DNA from 2 places in the Myceligenerans crystallogenes genome. Region 2 is predicted to be linked to the other one. Evidence: predicted binding sites of a transcription regulator. Region 2 holds the regulator's gene; the other holds the start of a gene.
The links. The regulator HspR, encoded in region 2, represses chaperone genes until heat shock. The targets are predictions, from matches to a motif close to AAGTTGAGTCNNNNNGACTCAACTT.

Region 1: clpB (ATP-dependent chaperone ClpB) is a predicted target of HspR. The motif match lies at 4,343-4,367, and genes of this name have one in related genera.

Annotation. Positions count from the first base shown of each region.
Region 1 is NZ_BAAANL010000004.1:431,485-443,263, reverse strand. Features, by position in the region: gene ABD208_RS12195 (septum formation family protein) at 32-1,600, shown strand; gene clpB (ATP-dependent chaperone ClpB) at 1,631-4,261, opposite strand; gene ABD208_RS12185 (LppM family (lipo)protein) at 4,429-5,292, shown strand; gene ABD208_RS12180 (alpha/beta hydrolase) at 5,358-6,311, shown strand; gene ABD208_RS12175 (hypothetical protein) at 6,427-11,779, opposite strand, start outside.
Region 2 is NZ_BAAANL010000013.1:7,557-19,335, reverse strand. Features, by position in the region: gene ABD208_RS20195 (hypothetical protein) at 1-1,825, shown strand, start outside; gene dnaK (molecular chaperone DnaK) at 1,963-3,840, shown strand; gene grpE (nucleotide exchange factor GrpE) at 3,837-4,562, shown strand; gene ABD208_RS20180 (DnaJ C-terminal domain-containing protein) at 4,624-5,628, shown strand; gene ABD208_RS20175 (heat shock protein transcriptional repressor HspR) at 5,637-6,110, shown strand; gene ABD208_RS20170 (DUF1540 domain-containing protein) at 6,280-6,588, shown strand; gene ABD208_RS20165 (hypothetical protein) at 6,659-7,426, opposite strand; gene ABD208_RS20160 (sigma-70 family RNA polymerase sigma factor) at 7,637-11,491, shown strand; gene upp (uracil phosphoribosyltransferase) at 11,493-11,779, opposite strand, start outside.

The DNA.
Region 1 (11,779 bases), on a different contig from region 2:
GATGGAACGCGATTTGCTATAAGTTGCCCCCATGACGTCGCCCGAGCAGCCCGAGGCCACCGAGACGGACGAGTCGACGCCAGCGCCGCAGTCGGCGGAGTCCGGCGTGCCGGAGACGGCCGGGAGCACCGACGGCGACGGTAGCGCCGAGGCGGTTGCGGCCGAGGGTGTCGTCGAGCCTGGTGAGAGTGCCGAGGGTGGCCCTGAAGGCGAGGCGGAAGGGTCCGCCGAAGAGGCTCCGAGTGAGCCCGAGGGCCCACAGACGGTTGACGAGGACTCGAAGACCGAGGTTCGAGCCGGAGACGACGCCGTTGCAGAGACGGAGACTGCCGGGTCGCGGGAGCCCGCCGGCGCCGTCGAACCTGACGCAACCGCCAAGGTGGGCTTCGAGGATCTTGCCCTCGTCGCGATTGCCTCGGCCCATCAGGAACAGCTCGGACCGCGCACGATTCAGCCGGTGAAGCCCGCCGAGGACACGGCGCAGGACGACTCCTCCGAGAAGCCCGCGGACGTGACCGGCGCCGATGCCGTCACGGACGCCGACGACGAAGCGGCCGTCGAGCCAGACGAGCGGGACGGCGACGCGGCCGAGGCGCCACCCGCTGCCGAGCCCGCAGCGTCGGACACGGAGGAGACGCCGCCGGGAGAGCCGACCGAATCGATCGAGGCCATCGCGCGTCCCGAGGACGAGGTTTCCGTCGACCCGGACGCCTCTGTCGACCAGGACGCCGTCGAACCGGACACCTCCACGCCGGACGACGACGCCCCGGACACCGCCGAACCGTTGTTCGCGTCGCCCACCTCGCCGTCTCCGGTTCCGCTTCCGCCCGTCCCGGCTTCGCCGGTTCAGGCACGTCCGGTTCAGGCACGTCCCGTTCCGGCCCCACCGGTTCCGCAGCCGCCCCGTCCGGTGCAGCAACCGGTGCCGGTACCGCAGCCGGCGTTCGCGCCGACCGGCCCGGGTGCTCAGGCCGGCGCGAGCGCCCCGGCGGCGCATGACGCATCGGCCCGGCAACCGCAGTTCCAGCCCGCCGCCTGGGAGCAGGACTACGCGGCCGCGCCGTCGTACGCGGGCTGGGACCCGGCCGCCGCGGCGGCCGCCCGGGCCGAGCGCCGCAAGAAGCTCGGGCTGTTCGGCCTGGCCGCCGCCGGGGTCGTCGCGATCGTCGTCGTGCTGTCGATCCTCGGGAACCTCCAGGTCCAGAAGGGCTGGGAGCCCGTGCCCGCCGACATCGCGGCGGCGCGGGACGTGAACTCCGTCCAGCTCGTGCTCGGCTCGTGCATGGACAAGATCCCGCTCGACGGCGAGGTCGACACCGTGCGCGCGGTCCCGTGCGGCGACCCCCACGAGGCCCAGGTCGTGGGGCGCACCGACTTCGGCGAGGACGCACTCTGGCCCGGCCCGGCCGTCGCCGGCCAGGAGGTCGCACGGGTCTGCGGCGGCAAGCAGCTCAGCGGGAAGATCCGCGGCACCGACCAGGCCAAGCGCCTCCGCTACCTCGTCTGGACCCCGACCGAGCGGTCCTGGGGCGACGGCGACCGCGTAGGCCTCTGCGTCGCGGCCAGCGACACAGCCCTCACCGCAAGCCTCCTCGACTGATTCTGCGCGCCGGCCGCCAGACCATTCACATTACCGAGCGATATCGTCAGCTTTTGTGACGGGTCCCGTCGTGACGGACAGGCCGGCGGCGTCCGGGAGGCGGTCGATCGTGACCGTGTCGCCGTCCGTGACCTCGCCCGCGAGCAGGCGCTTGGCGAGCTTGTCGCCGATCTCGCGCTGGATCAGGCGGCGTAGCGGGCGGGCGCCGTAGGCCGGGTCGTAGCCTTCCAGGGCCAGCCACTCACGGGCGGCCGGGGTGACCTCGACCGTGATGCGGCGGTCGGAGAGGCGCTTGGCCAGGGCTTCGACCTGCAGGTTCACGATGTGGCCCAGCTCGTCGAGGGAGAGCGCGTCGAAGATGACGACGTCGTCCAGGCGGTTGAGGAACTCCGGCTTGAAGGCCACTCGCACCGCCTGCATCACCGAGTCGCGCTTCTGCTGCTCGTCGAGCATCGGGTCGACGAGGAACTGCGAGCCGAGGTTCGACGTCAGGACCAGGATCGTGGACCGGAAGTCCACGGTGCGGCCCTGGCCGTCGGTGAGACGGCCGTCGTCGAGCACCTGGAGCAGGATGTCGAAGACCTCGGGGTGAGCCTTCTCCACCTCGTCGAGCAGCACCACGGAGTAGGGACGACGCCGGACGGCCTCGGTGAGCTGGCCGCCCTCCTCGTAGCCGACGTACCCCGGAGGCGCGCCGACGAGCCGGGCCACCGCGTGCTTCTCCGAGTACTCCGACATGTCGATGCGCACCATGGCGCGCTCGTCGTCGAACAGGAAATCGGCGAGGGACTTGGCCAGCTCGGTCTTGCCCACGCCGGTGGGGCCCAGGAACAGGAACGACCCCGTGGGCCGGTCCGGGTCGGCGACCCCGGCCCGCGCGCGGCGGACGGCGTCGGACACCGTGCGGACCGCGGAGGCCTGACCGATGAGCCGCGCCCCGATGACCTCCTCCATGTGCAGGAGCTTCTCCTGCTCGCCCTGGAGCAGGCGTCCCGCCGGGATGCCGGTCCAGGCGGAGACGACCTCGGCGATCTCGTCGGCCGAGACCTTGTCGGCGACGAGCGGGGGTTGTTCGGCTGCCGCCTGCTCCTCGGAGCCCTCGGCGGCCTCCGCGTCGGCGATCTGCTGCTCCACGACGGGCATCTCCCCGAACCGCAGCCGGCCGGCGTCCTCGTAGCGGCCCTCGCGCTCGGCGCGGTCGGCGTCCGTGCGCAGCTGGTCGAGCCGCGCGCGCAGGTCACCGACCAGGTTCCGGCCGCTCTTCTCGGCCTCCCAGCGGGCGGTGAGCGACGCGAGCGCCTCGCGCTTGTCGGCGAGGTCGGCGCGGAGCTTGCCGAGGCGGTCGCGGGAGGCGGCGTCCTCGCTCTCCGACAGGACGACCTCCTCCATCTCCAGCCGCGTCACCGCGCGCTGCAGCTCGTCGATCTCCACCGGCGACGAGTCGAGCTCCATCCGCAGGCGCGAGGCGGCCTCGTCGACCAGGTCGATCGCCTTGTCGGGCAGCTGGCGGCCCGTGATGTAGCGGTCCGAGAGCGCGGCCGCCGCGACGAGTGCGTTGTCGGCGATGGTCACCTTGTGGTGCGCCTCGTAGCGCTCCTTGAGGCCGCGCAGGATCGCGACCGTGTCCTCGACGGACGGCTCGCCCACGAACACCTGCTGGAACCTGCGCTCCAGCGCCGGGTCCTTCTCGACGTGCTCGCGGAACTCGTCGAGCGTCGTCGCGCCCACCATGCGCAGCTCGCCGCGGGCGAGCATGGGCTTGAGCATGTTGCCCGCGTCCATGGCGCCCTCGCCGCCGGCCCCGGCGCCCACGACGGTGTGCAGCTCGTCGATGAAGGTCACCACCTCGCCGTCGGACGCGGTGATCTCCTCCAGGACCGCCTTGAGCCGCTCCTCGAACTCGCCGCGGTACTTCGCGCCGGCGACCATGCTCGCCAGGTCCAGCGCGACCAGGCGCTTGCCCTTGAGCGACTCGGGGACGTCGCCGTCGACGATGCGCTGCGCGAGCCCTTCGACGACGGCGGTCTTGCCGACGCCGGGTTCACCGATGAGCACGGGGTTGTTCTTGGTGCGGCGGCTGAGCACCTGGATCACGCGGCGGATCTCGGAGTCGCGGCCGATCACCGGGTCGAGCGCGCCGTCGCGGGCGCGTTCGGTGAGGTCGGTGCCGTACTGCTCCAGCGCCTTGTACGTGCCCTCCGGGTTGGGGCTGGTGACGCGGCCCGAACCGCGCACGGCGGGAAGGGCGGAACGCAGGGCGTCGGCGTTCGCCCCGGCCTCGGCGAGGATCTGCGCGGCGGGCGACCGGCCCGCGGCCAGGCCGATGAGCAGGTGCTCGGTGGAGATGTACTCGTCGCCGAGCGCCTGGGCCTCCTTGCCCGCGAGGTCGAGCACCGTGGCCATGGGCCGGCTGGCCCCCGGCTGCGCCGTGCTGTCCCCGCTGACCTGCGGCAGCGCGACGAGCGCGGCGCGCGTCTTCTGCCCGACGGCGCCGGTGTCCGCCCCGACCGCCTCCAGCAGGCCGGCAGCGACCCCACCCTGCTGCGCGATCAGCGCGCCCAGCAGGTGCACCGGTTCGATCAGCGGGTTCCCCGCGGCCGACGCCGTCCGCAGGGCGTCACCAATCGCCTCCTGTGACCTGGTCGTGAACTTGCTGTCCATCAGTCCTCCGTCCGCCAATCGCGGGTCCGTCCACATGCCCGGGACGACGCCGTCGGCGCCGCACCGGATCCAACTATCTCAAAGTTGAGTCTATTCCGCTCAACTTCGGAAGTGCCAGCTCGGATCGAACCCTTGGGCGGAGCCGCCGGGTGCGGCACACTGGCCGGGTGATCCGTCCCGGAACCGTCCGCCGCCCGCTCGCCGCCGCGATCGCGGCAACGCTCGCGATCGTGCTGTCCGGATGCGTGCGGCTGGGCGTGGAGCTGGAGCTGCGGCCCGACGACGTCGCCCGGCCGAGCGTGGTCGTCGCCGTCGAGGACGGCGTCCTCGAGGCCACCGGCCAGGCGGCCGGCGACTTCATCGACCAGCTGGTCGGGAAGAACGATCCCGCCGACGGTGCCAGGGACATCGAGACCTACGCCCAGGACGGGTACACCGGCGAGCGGTACGTCTACGAGGTCCAGGACATCGACAGGGTCGGCAAGGCCGTCGGCCAGTTGGTGAACGTGGTCCGGGAGGGCGACGAGTACGTCGTCTCCGGCGTCCTCGACCTCAGCGAGAAGGCGCTGGGCCTCCGCGGCCAGGGCTCGCTCGACGACCTGAGCGTCACCGTCGACATCACCTTCCCGGGGCCCGTCACCGAGTCGAACGGCGCGATCAGCGGCCGGAAGGTCCACTGGGAACCGCCCCTCGGCGGCGACTACGAGATCCACGCCCGCGGCTCCGCCGTCGACCTGTCGGCCCCGAAGCCCTCACCGACGCCGGCCGCCGCGGCCACCGGTGATGCGGGCGCGGCCGACGCGCCGTCGTCGGTCCCGGAATGGCTGATCCCCGTGATCGGCGGTGGCGGCCTCCTCATCCTTCTCCTGCTCGGCATCGTCGTCTGGCAGGCCCTCCGCGTCCGCCGCCGCAACGACGCACCCCAGGTCGCACGGCCGCCCTACCCGCAGCCTCCGGCCGCGCCGTATCCCCGGCAGCACACCCCCTACCAGGACCCCCACCGCCCACCCAGCATCCCGCCGCGCCGGTGAGGCGCTGCGCGCCCACGTCATAGGATCAACGGACCACCGTCCCCCAGCAGCGATGGAGCCGCCCGATGAGTTCGTGGTCTCCCGATGTCCTCGGCGATGGTTTCGAGGCCCGGCCGGTCAATGCGCCCGATGACGATCGCGTCGTCACCGTCGTGCGGCACGTGCCCTCCACGACGGCGGACGGCTCGGGCCAGGACGGCGCCGCCAAGCCCGCTGTGCTCTACGTGCACGGCTTCGTGGACTACTTCTTCCAGACCCACGTCGCCGAGCACATCGTCACGGCCGGTCACCCGTTCTACGCCGTCGACCTGTACGGGTACGGCAGGTCGGTGCGCGACGGCGAGGACCGGACCGCGGTCCCGCTGCTGCAGGAGCATTCCGCCGATCTCGACGCCGCGCTGCGGGTGCTGCGCGACGAGGGCCACGAGCGGGTCGTCCTGCTCGCCCACTCGATGGGCGGGCTGCTGTCCTCGCTCTGGGTCGCGGCCCACCCGGGCGCCGTCGTCGGCCTGATGCTGAACTCCCCGTGGTTCGGCCTGAACCGCGGCTGGTTCGACCGGGTCGTCTCGACGCGCCTGGTCTACGGAATCGCGCCGGCCCTGCCCCGGGCCAAGGTCAACGCGCTGGGCGGCGACTACGCCACCGCGATGCACCGCCACCACGAGGGCGAGTGGGACTTCGACCTGCGCTGGAAGCCGGACAGCGCGTTCCCGGTCCGCGCCGCCTGGTTCGCCTCGATCCGCCGCGCGCAGGCGAAGCTCGCCCGCGGCCTGTCGATCGACGTCCCGGTCCTGGTGACGACCTCCGACGCGACCTCACCGGGCCGCACCCGCGAGGAGCACCTCACCACGGACACGGTGCTGAACGTCCGGCACATGTGGGACCTGGCCCCGGCACTCGGCGAGAACGTCCAGGTCGAGATCATCCCCGGCGGCGCCCACGACCTGGCCCTGTCCCCACCCACGGCCCGCAAGCACTACCTGAAGACGATCACCACCTGGCTAGACGCCACTTTCTGACGGTTCCGATGCGGTCGGCAGATCGAGCGCCGCGGTCGGCCCGTTGTCGAGAAGTCGGCAGCCCGAGGGGCCGACCGCACTGACAAGCGGCCGACCGCTCGACAGGGGGCCGATGTCAGCGGAGGTCTCGGAGGTACGCGGCGGTGCCTCCCGAGGCCGCCGTGCGGCGTTCGTCCAGGGTGGCGATGATCAGCAGGACCAGGGCCGCCGGGACCAGGGTGAGGATCCAGGGGAGCGGGGAAACCCCGACGCCCAGCTTCGCGAAGACCACCACGACCTCGACCCCCAGCGTGACCACGCCCAGCCAGAACGGCGCCGAGAGCCGCAGCCGCGATCCGGCGAGCACCGCCATCAGCGCCACGAACACGACCGCCGAGGCGCGGATCGTCAACGGGTCCGTCGCCGTGGAGAGCACGGACGGGCCCACGAGCGCGAGCACGCCCAGCGCGAGGGTCGGCCAGGAGCCCGCGAAGCCCACCGGCCATCGCCCGAGCCGCGGCCGTTCGTCCGACGACGCCGTCCCGCCCTGCGCGCCGCGCATCGCGATCCACCCCGCCGCGATCAGCGCGATCCCGAGCGGCGCCGAGAACGCCTCCACGCGCAGCTCACGCGGCGACCAGGCCGCGATCGCGATCAGCGTGGCGCACACCCAGACCACCCACGGGGCCGCGCCCGTCGCGCGCCCGGCGACCAGCCGCCGCACGCCCAGTACCAGCAGCGCGAGCAGCGCCAGCTCGAGCACGAACAGCGTGATCACGGCGCCCCAGGCGGGCTCCATGTGCCAGAGCGCCGCGAGCGTCCCCACCACCAGCGCGGGCACGAACCCGTACCCGCGCAGCAGTTCGGTCAGACGCGGCCCGGCGATCGGCCGCAGCAGGCGGACGCACAGCGTCAGCACGACGACGACGGCCGCCGCCCACCCGAGCCCGACGACGAACGACACCTCCGTCGCCCCCGGGATCCCGACGGGCACGTAGGGCTGAGCGACCCCTTCGGCCGTGGCGGCCGCCGCGTCGCGCAGCTCGTCCGTACGGTACGACGCCGTCTCGAGCAGCTCCGCGCTCCGGAAACCCCGGTCGTTCGGCCACGCCCACGGCGCGGGCGCCACGCGCCACGACTCGATCACGCCCGCCACCGAGGCGAAGGCGGCGAACCCGGCCAGCGAACCCCCGACCAGCCTCGGCAACCCCCCGCGCACGCCCAGGAACCCGGCCACGAGCGCCGCGGCCGCGAACCCGACCAGCGCCCAGGCCCGCCAGTCCCCCGGCTCGGTCCGCGTCAGGTACACCACGAAGCTCGGCACGAACACGAGCGCCCCGCCGGCGACGGCCAGCGCGAGCATGTTCCGCACGGCCCGCTCCCGGCCGGCCCCGCCCGGCACCGACCTGCGCAGGCGCCACGCCATGACCAGGCCGACGACGCCCGCGACCACCGCCGGCGGGAACGTGTACGCCTCGACCAGGCCGACGCCGCGCGAGCCGAGCGCGGTCCACAGGGCCGCCAGGCCCAGCGCCCACACCAGGATCCACAGCCGCCTGCGCCCGGGTTCGCGCGCGACGAGCGCGGCGCCGACGGCGAGGACGAGCAGGACGGCGACGGCGATGTCGGGCCCGGCCGCCTCGCGCGTGTAGGCGAGGTAGACGGTGATCGCGCCGGTCAGGAGGGCCGAGCGCTCCAGCTGGGCGCGGATGGAGCCGGGGAGGCCCGGGCCGCCGTCGGGCACGCGCGTCGCGATGCGTTCCGCGATCCGCGCGGCGGCGGCCGCGACGGCCGACACGAACGTCGCGGCGACCGGGAGCACGAACGGCGAGCCGGACAGGTCGTACAGTTCGGCGATCTCGCCGCCGGCGCTCGTGACCATGACGCCCGAGGTGGGCAGCAGCAGGAACGCCGCGGCCGCCCGGACCGCGACCGGGAGCCCGAGGCGCGCGGTGAGCAGCAGCACCAGTTCGAGGCAGAGCATCGCCCCGGCCGCGCCCACCGACCACCAGCTGCGCTCGAACACGACCGTGCCGACGCCCGCCACGAACGGCGCCGCCGTGATACCGAGCACCACGTACCACTCGCCGCGCGACGTGCGGGTGCTGAGGGTCACCACGATCGTCACGAGCGAGGCGACGGCGGAGACCGTGCAGATCGCGGCGACCAGCGACAGGTCCAACCAGCCCAGCACCGCACCCAGCGCCAGCAGCGGGTAGACGTAGCCGACGCCGACCAGCAGGGGGTGGAGCGGCCGCCGCGCCGTCCCGCGCAACGCCAGCACGAGCCCGCAGACGACGAGCGCGCCGCCCGCGGCGGTGGTCCGGGAGATCCAGGAGGACGTCGCCAGCAGGGCGATCACCACGATCGCGCCGATGATCGCGGCGTGGCGGGCGAGGCGGCGCTCGGCGCCGGACACGGGGCGGCCGCCGATCACGCGCAGGCCGTTCGCCGCACCGGCGAGCGCGCGGCCGGCCTCCTGGACGGCGTCGACGACGGGACGCAGGCGCGGCCAGGCGGTGGCGCGGTCCGCCGTGGCGGCGACCAGAAGAACGCCGGTCACGGCGAGCGCGATCAGTGTGATGACCGGCGGCAACGCCGGATGCATCGCGGCGCCGGCCACCGCGCCGAGCGCGAGGAACGGCGCGGCGAACCGCTCGGCGCGCCGGATCCCCTCGCCGGGGGCGAGCCGCGCGGCGAGGAGGGTCACGGCGGCGAGCGCGGCGACGCCGAGCGTCGCCCAGCCGGTAGGGGCCGCGCCGAGGACGACGGGGCCGACGACGTCGCCGGGCAGGAACCAGTCGGCACGCGGCGCGAGGGCGGCGGCCCGCACGAGTTCCGTCACGCGGGTGATGCCGAGGCCCGCGGCGGGAAGGGCCGCGAGGACCGCCACGATCCAGCCGCTGATCAGCAGGTCGTCGCGGGTGCGCACGGCGAGGGCGCCGCGGACGGATCCGAGGCCGGCCCCGCGCAGCAGCCGGGGCGCGGTGGCGACGGCGAGCAGGATCCAGGCGCAGGCCGCGCCGAGCGGGGCCCAGCCGACGGCGTCGTCACCGCTGGTCAGCCCGGACGCGACGCCCGCCGCGACGGCGAGAGCCCCGCCGGCGACCGACCAGTGCCGGTGGTGCGTGAGGCGGCGCAGCACCGCGGTGACCGCGGCGATGAGGGCGATCAGGACGGCCGTGCCGCCCATGCCGGGGAGCCAGCGGGGCTGCGCCACGTCGATCGACAGGGCGCCGGCCGCGAGCAGCGTCAGGACGGCGACGACGTCGGCGACCGCGTGCTCGGGCGCGAGCCTGCTGCCGAGACGCGTCCCGGAGACGGCGACGGCCGCGCGGGGGAGCAGCGTCAGGAGCGCGGCGGCCAGGCAGGCGACGGCGGGCCACCAGGAGCCGGGTCCGTCCGGCAGCGCCGCGAGCACGAGGAACGGGAGCACCGGAGCGGCGGACACCGCGGCCGACATCCACGACCGGACGCGCAGCAGGTGGCCGGCGATCGCACCGAAGGTCAGGACGGCCGCCCACAGGAGGGTCAGCCGGACCTCGGCGTCCGGAAGATCCTGGGGCTGTGCGGCGGAGTAGTCGTACACGGTCGACGTGATCACGGCCGCGAGGAGCGCGAGCGGCAGGCCGGCTCCACGCACGGACTGCAGGAACGCCAGCTCGAGGAAGAACCCGTGCCGGTCCTGGCCCAGCCGTCGCGCCAGCGGCGCGAGGGCTGCCCGCGCCGCCCAGCCCAGCACCGCGACCAGGACGAACGCGAGCGTCCAGGCCCAGGGGAACCAGCCGGCGGCGAGGTTCCGGGTCGTCGCGGTGACCACGACGAGGACCGGGAGCACAGGCAGCACGACGAGGCCCGCCGTGATCCACGAGCGGACGCGCAGGGCCGTTCCCGCCAGCAGGCCGACGACGACGACCGCCGCCCACAGCAGGGTGATCGCGCCCTCGCGGGAGAACACGATCGCCACCTGGCCGAGGTGCGCCACCGACTCCGCCGCGAGGAGCGAGACCCCCAGCGCGGCAGGCAACGCCGCGCCCCGCACGACCCGCAGCACCGCCGCCTCCGGCGCGAACGGCAGCCCGAGCCGGTCCCCCAGCCGCCGTGCCGCAGGCCGCAGGCCGCGCATCCCGGCCAGCGCGGCGAAGGCGACGAGGACCAGCGCCGCCACCCACCACCACGCCGACCACACCGAGGGCCCGGGCACGTCGAGCCGCGCGACCACCAGGACCGGGATCACCGGCGCGGCGAGGACGCCGGCCGAGACCCAGGAGCGGACGCGAAGTCCCAGCCCGGCGCCCAGCGCGGCGACGGTGACGACGCACCACGACGCCGTCGTCGTCCATCCGTCCAGGGGGTCCGCGCCCCACCACGACACCGCGGACCATGAGGCGCCGAGGGCGAGCGGGAAGCTCGCCCCGCGAGCGACGCGCAGCAGGCGGGACTCCACGTCCGGCGCCGGGCCGAACTGGTCGCCGAGACGTCGTGCGACGCCGGGCAGCGCCGCGCGTGCGGCGTGCGCGGCGAACGCGGTGACGGCGAAGGCGAGCGTCCAGCACCAGGTGGCCCAGCTCGCGGCGGCGGAGGCGGTCGAGGCCGACAGCTCGGCCGCCACCAGGGCGGGAACGACCGGGACCGCGAGGAGGCCCGTGGTGATCCACGAGCGCACCCGCAGCAGGAGGCCGCCCGCGACGCCGACGGCCACGACGCCGCTCCACAGGATCGCCGTCGCGCCCCAGCGGCTCACGCCGGGAAGATCCGCGGCGAAGAGCGTCACGAGCAACGCGACCGGCACCGCGGCGGCGCGCGCCACCCGCAGCAGCTGCCCCTCCGTGGTGAACGGCCCGCCGAGCTGGTCGCCGAGCCGCCGCGCCAGGCGCGGCAGTGCCCGCAAGCCGACGTGCGCGACGGCCGCGACCAGCACGAACGCGAGGGTCCACCACCATGCGGCCCACGAGGTGAGCGCGCTCGCCTCGAGGAACAACCGCGACGACGACCAGACCGCACCCGGGATCCCCGCGACCACGAGCACGGGCGCGACCGGCGCCGCCACCACGGCCGTGGACGCCCAGGACCGCACCCGCAGCAGGTACCCGCCCGCGCCCGCCGCCAGGACGATCGCGCTCCAGAGCACCGCCGTCGCCCCCCAGCGGTTCAGGCCGGGCAGCTCGGTGGGCAGCAGCGCGATCACCAGGGCGAGCGGCAGGCCCGCGGCCCGCACCACCCGCAGTACCCGGCGCTCCGGACGGAAGCGCGCGCCGAGGCGGCGCGACGTCGCCGGCAGCAGCCGCAGCTCCACCCAGGCCAGCCCCGCGACGGCGGAGCACGCGAACGCCCACCACCAGGAGGTCCACGCCGACGCCGGGGTCCCGATCACCGCGGAGAACGGCACCACGAGCGCGGCCGCCAGCCCCGCCGACACCCAGGACCGCACCTCCAGCCGGTGCCCGACGACGACGAACAGCGGCGCCAGCCCGGCGAGGACGACGGCC
Region 2 (11,779 bases):
CAAGCCTGACGTCGGGCTGCGGTACTGGTACTGGAACCGGCACGGCATCCCCGTGCCGCGCAGCGCGCAGGACGTCCGCGCCACGAGCGGCGGCAGCGGCCTGACCGTGGCCTACGAGTCCACCGAGGACCCCGGCACGAAATGGGCGATGGCCTCGTTCGCCCCGCTGCTCTACGGGCAGACCCGGTCCATCCAGTGGAGCTACACCATCGCGGGCGAGCCCATCCGCTCGAAGGGCTACACGCGGGTCGGCAAGGGGTACGCGACCTTCATGACCCAGGCGGTCGGCGACCCCGGGGCGGTGAGCGTCGAGGTCGACGTCCCCCGGGAGATGGAGTTCACGAGCGTGAACGCCTCGTTCTCCGAGAAGAGGTCGGGTGACCGGACCGTCTGGACGGCGCGCGAGGTCACCGACGGATACGGGATCTGGAGCCCGGTCTCGCTCCGCAACGCGGGTGCGAGCGACAAGACGAAGGTCAAGGTCGGCGGCCAGGAGCTCACGCTGCTCAGCTTCCCCGGCGACACGAGATGGACGGCCTTCGCCAAGGCGACGCTCCGCAAGGGCCTCCCCGTGGTCGAGAAGACGATCGGCCAGGACTGGCCGGGCGGGCTCAAGGAGATCCGCGAGGACGTCTCCCCGGAGGTGGTCGGGTTCGCCTGGTACGACACCAGGCACGAGGAGATCGTCGTCGACGAGGACCTGGACGAGCAGCTGTTCCTCCACGAGCTGACCCACACCTGGGTGAACGGCGACTCGGTCGAGGGCCGGTGGCTCGTCGAGGGCCTGACGGAGGCGGTCGCGCGCCGGGTCGTGCGCCAGCTCGGCGGCAAGGTGGACGAGCAGGACGTCGCGCGCGACGCGGACGCCGCGGTCGCGCTGGCCGACTGGGGCGGGTTCACGGACTTCCGGGACGTCGACCACGCCCGCGAGCGCTACGCCTACGCGGCGGCCCCCGCGACCGTCGAGAAGCTCGTCGCCGGCCTCGACGACAAGCAGTTCGCGGACCTGGTCTCCGCCCTGCTCGACGGGGAGTCCGCGTACCTGGACACCACGGAGCGGACGCTGAAACCGGCCGACTGGCGGCGCCTCCTCGACCTGATCGAGGACCGGACGGACGTGCAGGACGCCCAGAAGATCCTCGCCAAGTGGGTGCTCACGGACAAGCAGAAGGCCGAGCTCCCGGCCCGCGCCAAGGAGCGCGAGCAGTACCTCGCCTACGACGAGGCCGACGGCGCCTGGACGCCGCCCGAGGGCCTGCGCTTCCGGATGACGACCTGGGACTTCAAGGAGGCGGCCGCGGAACGCAAGGCGCTCGCGGACGTTCCCGGCGCCGCCCGCCGGGTGCAGGACGCCGCCGCGGCCGGCGGTTTCCCGGCGCCGTCGGCCCTCCAGGAGATGTACGAGACGGCGACGCTCACGTACGAGTACGCCGTGCTCCGCGAGACGATCCCCCGCGCCGCGGGCATCACGGAGCGGGTGAGCGACGTCGTGCGCCGGGTCGGCGCGACCGGCGATCCGTTCACCGAGCTGGGCGAGACCGTGCTGGGAGTGCGTGCCGGGGCCGACGCCGCCGTCCGTGACCTGGACGCCGGCCGGCTGACGGACGCGGACGAGGGTGCCGCGCGGACCGCGCAGCTCGCGGGCCTGGCGCTCTGGGTGGGGATCGGGGTGGTGCTGCTCGCCCTCGGCGCGGTGCTGCTGGTGGTGCTGCTGATCCGCGGGGGACGACGCCGCCGCCGGGTGGCTGCGTCCGTCCCGCCTGTCCCGCCTGTTCCGCCCGCTGCCGGCGTGCCCCGGGAACTCGAGGAGGTTCCCGGGAGTTGAGCCTGGCGGACTCAACTTCGGCGCCCTCGGCTTGCCAGTCCGGCGCCGGCGACCTAAGTTGAGTGCAGCAGACTCAACCCGTGCGGTGGCGGCCGTCCCGTGGCCGCCGCCGGACCCCCTGCGAAGGAGAGAACCTCATGTCCCGAGCTGTCGGTATCGACCTGGGCACCACCAACTCGGTGGTCGCCGTCCTGGAGGGCGGCGAGCCCACCGTCATCGCGAACGCGGAGGGCTCGCGCACGACGCCGTCCGTGGTCGCGTTCTCCAAGACCGGTGAGGTCCTGGTGGGCGAGGTCGCGAAGCGTCAGGCCGTGACCAACGTCGACCGCACCATCTCGTCCGTCAAGCGCCACATGGGCACGGACTGGACGCAGGACATCGACGAGAAGACGTACACGCCGCAGGAGATCTCGGCCCGCATCCTGGGCAAGCTCAAGCGCGACGCCGAGGAGTACCTGGGCGAGCCGGTCACCGAGGCCGTCATCACCGTCCCGGCGTACTTCAACGACGCCGAGCGCCAGGCCACGAAGGACGCCGGCCAGATCGCGGGCCTGACGGTGCAGCGCATCGTCAACGAGCCCACGGCGGCGGCGCTCGCGTACGGCCTGGACAAGGGCAAGGAGGACGAGCTGATCCTCGTCTTCGACCTGGGCGGCGGCACGTTCGACGTCTCGCTGCTCGAGGTCGGCAAGGACGAGGACGACTTCTCCACCATCCAGGTGCGCGCCACCTCGGGTGACAACCGCCTGGGCGGTGACGACTGGGACCAGCGCGTCGTCGAGCACCTCATCAAGCAGGTGAAGAACTCCTCGGGCGTGGACCTGTCGAAGGACAAGATCGCCCTGCAGCGCCTGCGCGAGGCCTCCGAGCAGGCGAAGAAGGAGCTCTCCTCCGCGACGAGCACCAACATCTCGATGCAGTACCTGTCGATGAGCGAGAACGGCCCCATCCACCTGGACGAGAAGCTCACGCGGGCGCAGTTCCAGCAGATGACCCAGGACCTCATCGACCGCACCAAGGAGCCGTTCCACGCGGTCATCCGCGACGCGGGCATCTCCGTGGCGGACATCGACCACATCGTGCTCGTGGGCGGCTCCACCCGCATGCCCGCGGTGACCGAGGTCGTCAAGGAGCTCACGGGCGGGAAGGACCCCAACAAGGGCGTCAACCCGGACGAGGTCGTGGCCGTGGGTGCCGCGCTGCAGGCCGGCGTCATCTCGGGTGACCGCAAGGACGTCCTGCTCATCGACGTGACCCCGCTCTCGCTCGGCATCGAGACCAAGGGCGGCGTCATGACGCGGCTCATCGAGCGCAACACCGCGATCCCGACCAAGCGCAGCGAGGTCTTCTCCACCGCGGACGACAACCAGCCGTCCGTGGCGATCCAGGTGTTCCAGGGCGAGCGCGAGTTCACCCGCGACAACAAGCCGCTGGGCGTGTTCGAGCTCACCGGGATCGCCCCGGCCCCGCGCGGCGTGCCGCAGATCGAGGTCACGTTCGACATCGACGCCAACGGCATCGTGCACGTGTCCGCGAAGGACCGCGGCACGGGCATGGAGCAGTCGATGAAGATCACCGGCGGATCGGCCCTCCCCAAGGACGACATCGACCGCATGGTCAAGGACGCCGAGGCGCACGCCGAGGAGGACAAGAAGCGGCGCGAGGACGCGGACACCCGAAACCAGGCCGAGGCCTTCGCGTACTCGATGGAGAAGCAGATCGCGGACAACCGTGACAAGCTCCCGGCGGACGTCGTGTCCGAGGTCGAGGCGGACGTCGCCGCGGTGAAGACCGCCCTGGAGGGCGAGGACGCCGCCGCCGTGAAGTCCGCCTACGAGAAGCTCGGGGCCTCCTCCCAGAAGATCGGCCAGGCGCTGTACGCGGCGGCCGAGTCCGAGGGCGGCCAGCCGGGCGCCGACGGCGCCCCGGCCGGTGGCGCGCCGAAGCCCGCGGCCGACGAGGACGTCGTCGACGCCGAGATCGTGGACGACGAGGCCGACAAGGACAAGAAGTGAGCGACCAGACGCCGCAGGCCTCGCCCGAGCCCGAGGGCTCGGGCGGGCGCCCCTTCGAGTTCCGGGACAAGCGCAAGGTCGACCCCGAGGCGGGCACGCCGCGCACGCCCGCGGCCGGTGCCGCGGGTGCAGCGGGCGGCGACTCCGCCGGCGGCGCCGCGGGTACGCCGGGGCCCGAGGCACCGGATGCCGCCGCGGGTGCTGGTGCGGGTGCTGGTGCGGCGGACGCCGCGGGCGCCGACCCGCTGGAGGCGCTCGACTTCGAGCCGTCCGGTGAGGCGTCCGACGACGCCGCGGTGCTCGCCGCCAAGGCGGAGGCCGCGGAGCACCTCGACGCGCTGCAGCGCGAGCGGGCCAGCTTCACGAACTACCGGAACCGCGCGATCCGCGACCAGGAGGCCGCGCGCAAGCAGGGCGTCCAGGACGTCCTCGCGGCGCTGCTTCCCGTGCTCGACGACGTCGAGCGGGCCAAGCAGCACGGCGAGCTCAGCGGCCCCATGGCCGCCATCGCCGAGAAGCTGGACCAGTCGCTCGCCAAGTTCGGCGTGGAGCGGTTCGGCCGGGTGGGCGAGGAGTTCGACCCGCAGGTGCACGACGCCCTGATGCACAACACCGACGCCGAGGCCACGAGCACGACGGTGAACCTCGTCGTCGAGCCGGGGTACAAGATCGGTGAGAAGGTCGTCCGCGCGGCCCGCGTCGGCGTCGTCGGCCCGGAGTGACGCAGGTGGCGGGCGCGGGCGGCCGGGGCCGCCCGCGCCCGCCGGAGGAGAGTGAGGTGCCGTGACCGGTCAGGACTGGATGGAGAAGGACTTCTACGCCGTGCTCGGCGTCCCCAAGGACGCCGACGACGCGACGATCAAGAAGGCCTACCGGAAGCTGGCCCGGACGCACCACCCGGACCAGAACCAGGGTGACGAGGCGGCCGAGGCCAGGTTCAAGGCCATCGGCGAGGCGTACGCGGTGCTCTCGGACGCCGAGCAGCGCCGGCAGTACGACGCGATCCGTGCCATGGCCGGCGGCGCGCGCTTCTCGGCGGGTCCGGGCGGCGGCAGCGCGAACGGCTTCGAGGACATCCTCGGGGCCATGTTCGGCGGGGGTGGCGCGGGCGCCGCGGGCGGCCCGCGCGTGCGGTACTCGCAGGGCCGGCCCGGCGGCCCGGGCGCCGCGGGCTTCGAGGACATCCTGGGCGGCATGTTCGGCGGCGCCGCGGGCGGCCCGGCCGGGTTCCGCGCGGCGGAGCGGGGCGCGGACGTCAGCGCCGCGACCACCCTGCCGTTCCGCACCGCGCTCGAGGGCGCGACGGTGGAACTCACCGTCGACGGCCGCAAGCTCACCGCGCGGATCCCCGCCGGGGTCAACGACGGCCAGAAGGTCCGCCTGCGCGGCAAGGGCCGTCCGGGTCCCGGCGGCGGCCAGCCGGGCGATCTCCTGGTCACCGTCCGGGTCGCCGAGCACCCGGTGTTCCGGCTCGACGGCGCGAACGTCCGGCTCACCCTGCCGGTGACCTTCCCGGAGGCGACGCTCGGCGCGACGGTCGAGGTCCCGACGCCGTCGGGCGAGACGGTGAAGCTGAAGCTGCCGGCGGGCACCGCGTCGGGCAAGGTGCTGCGCGCCAAGGGCCGCGGGGTGCAGACTCCGAGGAGCACGGGAGACCTGCTCGTCACGGTCCAGGTCGTCGTGCCGCAGAACCTCGGCAAGAAGGCGCGTGCCGCGCTCGACGAGTTCGTGGCGGCGAGCGACGGCACGGACCCCCGGGCTGATCTCACGGAGCGTGCCAAGGAATAGGAGACCCCATGGCGGCCGACGACGCGCCCGTCCTCACCGTGTCCCAGGCGGCCGAGCTCGCCGGGATGCATCCCCAGACCCTGCGTCAGTACGACAGGCTCGGGCTCGTCGTCGCGCGCCGCACCCGGGGCCGGGGCCGCCGCTACTCGCAGCGCGACGTCGCCCGCCTCCTGCAGGTCCAGGAACTCGCCCAGGTCGAGGGCATCAACCTCGCGGGCATCAAGCGCATCCTCGACCTCGAGGCCCACGTCTCCCAGCTGGAGACCAAGCTCGAGCAGGCCCTGATCCAGCTCCAGCAGAGCGGCCGCGTCTTCGCCGCCGGCCCGACGGGCGACGTCGTCGTCGTGCCTCGCGGGCAGCGCGTCCGGCGCGAGGAGGTCATCATCGAGGCCGGCGCCCTCAACCACGCCGAGGCCTCCCGTCGTGCCAGGTCATCCGGCGCCCTCGTGCTCTGGCGCCCCCAGCGCCGGCCGCAACGCTGATTTTCCCCATGCAATTCTTTCGTAAATAGAATTCCCGGACGTGACCCACGGCGCCGTTCAGGCAAGCCTTTCCTGCCTATCGCGGGGGGTAATTCTGGAATATGTTTGTCGGGTCACCAAGGAACACCGGGGCCGGCCCGGGAGCACCCTTCGGACCAGGGAGACGAGCATGAGCACGCTGATGGAGATGCCCGAGGTCGCCGAATGCTCGGTGGAGGGCTGCGGTTACAACCACGACCACGGCTGTCACGCCGGCGCGGTCACGATCGCCGGCCACGCCGGCGACGCGGCCTGCGCCACGTTCATCCCGCTGAGCACCAAGGGCGGCCTGGAGAAGGTCGTCGCGCACGTCGGCGCCTGCCAGCGCGGCGAGTGCGCGCACAACGACCACCTGGAGTGCACGGCAGGCTCCATCCGCGTCGGCCCGGGCCCCCAGGACCCGGCCCACGCGGACTGCCTCACCTTTCAGGCCCACTGACCGGACGCAAGGACGGCGGCGGGCACGAGACCGTGTCCGCCGCCGTCCTTGTGCCCGTCCTTGCGTCCGCTCAGCGACTCAGGTGCGCGAGCAGCATCAACGCCGCGTCGTGCGACGACGGCAGCCGCTCCAGCCACACCCGCGTGGGCCGCCGCACCTCGGCCGTCAGCCCGAGCACCTCGGCGTTCCGCTCGACGACACGCCGGAGCGCCTGACCCAGATCCGCCGTGGCGGGCCCGCGCTCGCACAGCACCGCATAGGTGGCGTCGCTGATCGCCGCCATCGGATGCCCCTCGCCGAACACCTGGTGCAACGTGCGCCCGATCGCCGCCGACCGCGCCAGCCGCTGCCAGGTGTCGAGATCGCCGATCCCGACGTCGAGCATCAGGAGGCAGTGCGTGGTGGTCACCTCGACGCCCTCGCGCTGGGCCCCGCCGTAGGTCTCGCGCAGCCGTTCCCCGAGGTACTCCCCGGTCGGCAGCCCGGTGGCGGGGTCGTGTGCGGTGACCTGCAGCGGCACCCGTTCGTGCTCCCGTACCCAGCCGACCGCCAGCGCGCGCATCACCTTGGGCGGGACGGGAAGTCCCGCGACGCCGAAGAGCACGATCACGTCGTCGAGCGCCTCGGCGATCCCCGCGCCGACCGCCGCGCGGGCAGCACCGAGCCGCTCGGCGGGTGGCTCCGCCGGCCGTTCGTCCGCCACCGCTTCCGCGAGGGCCTCGACCGCCGGGTGATACCAGTCCCCAGGACGGATCCACACGGTCGCCAGGCTTTCGTCGCGCCAGCGTTCACGCAGGCTGCGGATGGGGTTCCGCGCCTTCTGCTGTGACTCGCTCATGATTGTTGGACCCCCACGGGGATACATCATGACGCACATTCCAGGGTGAGAGTCCACTGGTCTGCGGATTTCATCCGGAGTTTCACCCTCCCGGCTACAGGCCCCGAGGGCCTATAGTCTGATCCGGCAGGTGTGTGCGCACTGTCGCCCGGCGGTGGAAATTCGGCGGGTACGGGTCCTATGGCAGGGCACGGCGGCGAGGATGGGAATGTGACGCAAGTCGATCACGGCGCAGGGGACGCGCCCAGTGACGCCGAGTTGATTCTCCAGGTCCGATCGGGAGACCGGGAGGCGTTCGGCGCGCTCTACACCCGGCACGCGTCGGCCGCCCGGGCTCTTGCGACCAAGTACGTGACGAACCCGTCCGACGCCGACGACGTCGTCGCCGACGCGTTCAGCAAGCTCTACGAGATGCTGCGCCGCGGCCTGGGCCCGGACAGCGGCTTCCGCACGTATCTGTACACCGTGGTGCGCCACCGTGCCTACGACGTCTCACGCGGCGCGACGCGTATGCGCCCGGCGGAGGACGTCGAGATCGAGGCGGCGCTCGGCAAGGTGGCCTCCCCGGAGGACCCGACCCTGCAGGGCTTCGAGCGGTCGGTGGTCTCGCGCGCGTACTTCTCGCTCCCCGAGCGCTGGCGCGAGGTGCTCTGGTACTGCCTGGTGGACGATCTCAAGCCCGCGCAGGTCGCCCCCGTGCTGGGCCTCACTCCGAACGGGGTCTCGGCGCTGCTGTACCGCGCCAAGGACGCCCTGCGTGACGGCTACCTGCAGCAGCACCTCACCCATGCGCCGTCGGACACCTGCCGCGCCGTCAACCCGCACCTCGGCGGGTACGTGCGCGGCAGCCTGTCCCGCCGCGAGAAGGCGAAGATCGAGGCGCATCTGTCCACCTGCGGCACGTGCAGCGCACTCGTGCTCGAGCTGGCCGATGTCGCGCACGGCATGAAGTGCGTCGTGGCGCCGCTGGTGCTCGGCGCCGCGGGGCTGGCGCTCGTGGGCTCCGCGATCCCGGTCGGGGCGGGCCTCGCGGGCGCGGTGAAGGCGGCGTCGTCGGCCGCGTCGACGATCGGGGCCGGTGCGTCGTCGGGAGGCGGCGCGGCAGGCGCCGTCGGCGGTGCGTCGGCGGCCGGCGCCGCGGGCGCCGGAGCGGGGACGACGACGGCCGCGGCCGGCATGGGCGCGACGGCCGCGGCCGGGTCGACCGCGACGGCAGGAGCGACCGCGGCGGCGACCGCCGGCGCGACGGCGGGTGCCGCCGGTACCGCGGGGCTCTCGCTGGTCACCGCCGCGGGCGTGGCGGGGATGACCGCCGGCGCCACGGCCGCGGGCGTCGTCGGCGCGGGTGGCGCGGCGGCGACGACCGGCGCGATCGGCGCGGGTCTCGTCACGGTCGCCACCGTCGGTGTCGTCGCGGCTCTGCAGCTCATGGGGCCGTTCGCCCCCCAGGAGGAGCAGCCCGCGGACCAGGCGCCGGCGGCGGCCGTCCAGCGGCCCGAGCCCACGCCGGCGGTGCCGGGGGCGGAGGGCGGCGGCACCGAGGCGTCGGCACCGCCCGCGGAGGAGGACCCCGCCGACCCGACCAACCTGCTCCCGGTGGCGGGCGGCAAGCTGGGCATCGCGTTCGAGGGGGCCGGCGCGGAGCTGGAACCGCGCCGCCCGCAGAACCTCGTCCTCGAACTGGTGAACACGGGTGACACCGCGACCACCGGCACCACCGTCCGGCTGCAGCTCCCCGAGGGCATGGTGCCGGCGGCCCAGGAGGGCCCGTCCGGCGCCGCGTGGAGCCGCGGGTTCGCCGCCACCACCGCCGAGGACGCCGACGACGGGGCTGACGCCCCTGCCGCCGGCCCGCCGGAGGGCGAGGGCGACACCCCGGCGACGGAGCCCGGCCAGAACGCGCCGGGCGACGACGGCGGCACCACCGGGACGGACCCGGACGGGAACGTGCCGGCCAACGGCTCGGGACCGCGGTCCGGGGAGCCCGCGACCCCGTCGTCGTCGGCCCCGTCGAAGACCGGCGGCGTGGGCACGTTCTGCACGCCCGACGCCGCCCCCGGCACGGTGCTCTGCACCGTGGGCGCGCTCGGCGCCGGCGAGGCGCACCAGATGCAGGTCACGGTCCAGGCGTGGTCCGGCGGCAGTTACCCGATCATCGCGGAGCTGTGGGCCGACGGCGTCGAGGCCCTGTCGATCGCGCTCCCGGCACGCGAGGTCTCGCCGTTCGGCCCGGAGCTCACCGCGCTGACCGACGCGACCCAGATCGCCTCGCCCGGGACGGGTGCCCTGCCGGTGCGGGTCGGCAACACGGGTGACCAGGGCGCCGCGCCGGGCTGGTCGATGACGGTCTCCCTGCCCGAGGGCGTGCGCCCGGCGGCGGTCCAGGAGGCGCTCACCTGCACGGGCGGGGAGTCGCGCACCTGGTCGTGCGCCCCGCGGGAGTCCGTGGAACTCGCCCCGGGCGCGTGGCGCGACCTGCCGCTGGCCCTGGTCGCGGTGCCACCGGACGCCCGGGCCGCCGTGGTCCCCGCCAGCGGGACGGCGAGCGTGGCGCCGGCGGGCGCCGCGGCGACCCAGAGCGCACGCGCGCGCCTGGACGTGACGACCGCCTGGGCCGGGGCCGGCGAGGGCGCCGGCAAGGTCACGGCGGTGTGCACCGAGAAGGGCGGCCTGCGGACGGCGCGGACCGAGCTCGCCGCGACCTACGCCAACACGACGCAGTACCAGGTCGCCGTCGCCCTGGAGGCCGGCGGCGCGTCGGTCGCGCACCCGGACCTCCTCGCCCCGGGCGAGAGCGTCACGCTCCGGCGTGACGAGGGCATCCGCGTTCCGGCGGGCCCGGGGAACTGGCTGCTCACCCGCACGGTGGAGGGCGTCACCTACGAGTTCCGCGTTCCCGCGGGCAGCCACGCGGGCGCCGAGTGCTACGCCCCCGCCTGGGACTCGAAGGCGAAGGCCGCCACGGTGAACGACGGCGGCGCGGTGGGCGTGCAGGGCACGCTCGCGAACACCTCGGACGAGCCGATGACCGTCAAGATGGTGGTGAACGCGAAGGCGGGCCAGCTCGCCTCGGAGACCAAGACGGTCGAGCCGGGCGCCAGCGGGACGTTCGCGGTCGCCACCGGGCAGAAGCGCATCTCCGACGGTTCCGTCTCGTTCCAGCTCGGCCGCTGGACCCCGGACCAGGACGGCGACGAGCCGGCGAGCCCGGCCAAGCCCGCGACCTCGCCGAAGGCCGCGTACCGGGGGGCCGTCGTCGCGCCGTCGTACACCGCGGAGCGCACGATGGGCGCGGAGTGCACGTACGACGCCGGGCGTCAGGTCTCGACCGGGAGGTTCCACGTCCCGGTGGACAACACCGCCTCCACGCTGCCGGTGACGTTCCGGCTCGGCGACGCGGAGCTCCAGGTGCCGCCCGGCGAGACGGGGACGCTCACCGTGTCCGTGCCGTGGGGGACCGGAACGCTGCCGCTCGTGATCGGCGCCGGCCGCACGCTGGGCGACGTGGACGTGACGTTCGGCTCGTGCGCGCAGGTGAGCTGGCCGGAGGGCGCGGTCGAGGCGGAGGTCACCGCGCAGTGCGTGGAGGGCTACGCCCACCTCGTCGCGGACGTGCGCAACTCGGGCGACGTGGCGTGGACCGCCAGGCTGGTCCGCCCCTGGTCGGGCCGGGTCAGCGAGCCGGTGCAGGTGCCCGCGCACGGTACGACCCGGCTGGCGCTCGACGGCGCCGTCTGGCTCGACCGGGACCAGCACGTGGTGCTGAAGCTCAGCCGTCACCTCGAGGGCGCCGAGCGGACGGTCGAGAAGAGCTACGCGGTACCGCCGGTCGCCTGCGAGCCGACGACCGACTGCTCCGCCGACTCGGGGGCGACCGCCTGGATCACGGCGCTCTTCGGCGGCTGCACGCCGACGCCGTCGCCCACTCCGGCCGAGCGCGGGCAGACCACGCAGACGTCCACGGACGGACACCACCAGCACCACCACGACGCGTCGCGGCCGACGCCGTCGCCCGTCGTGTCACCGGCCCCGGCGGGTACGCCCTCGGTTCAGGCCACGCCGTAGCTCAGACCACGCCGTAGAGCCGGTCCCCGGCGTCCCCGAGGCCCGGGACGATGTACGCCTTCTCGTTGAGGCGCTCGTCGACGGCGGCGACGACGATCTCCACGTTCACCCGGTCGCCGGAGGCCTCCTCGACGACCTTCAGCCCCTCGGGCGCCGCGAGCAGGCACACGGCGGTGACCTCCCGCGCCCCGCGCTCCACGACGTAGTCGATGGCCGCGACCAGCGTGCCGCCGGTCGCGAGCATCGGGTCGAGCAGGAAGACGTGCCGTCCGGTCAGGTCGTCCGGCA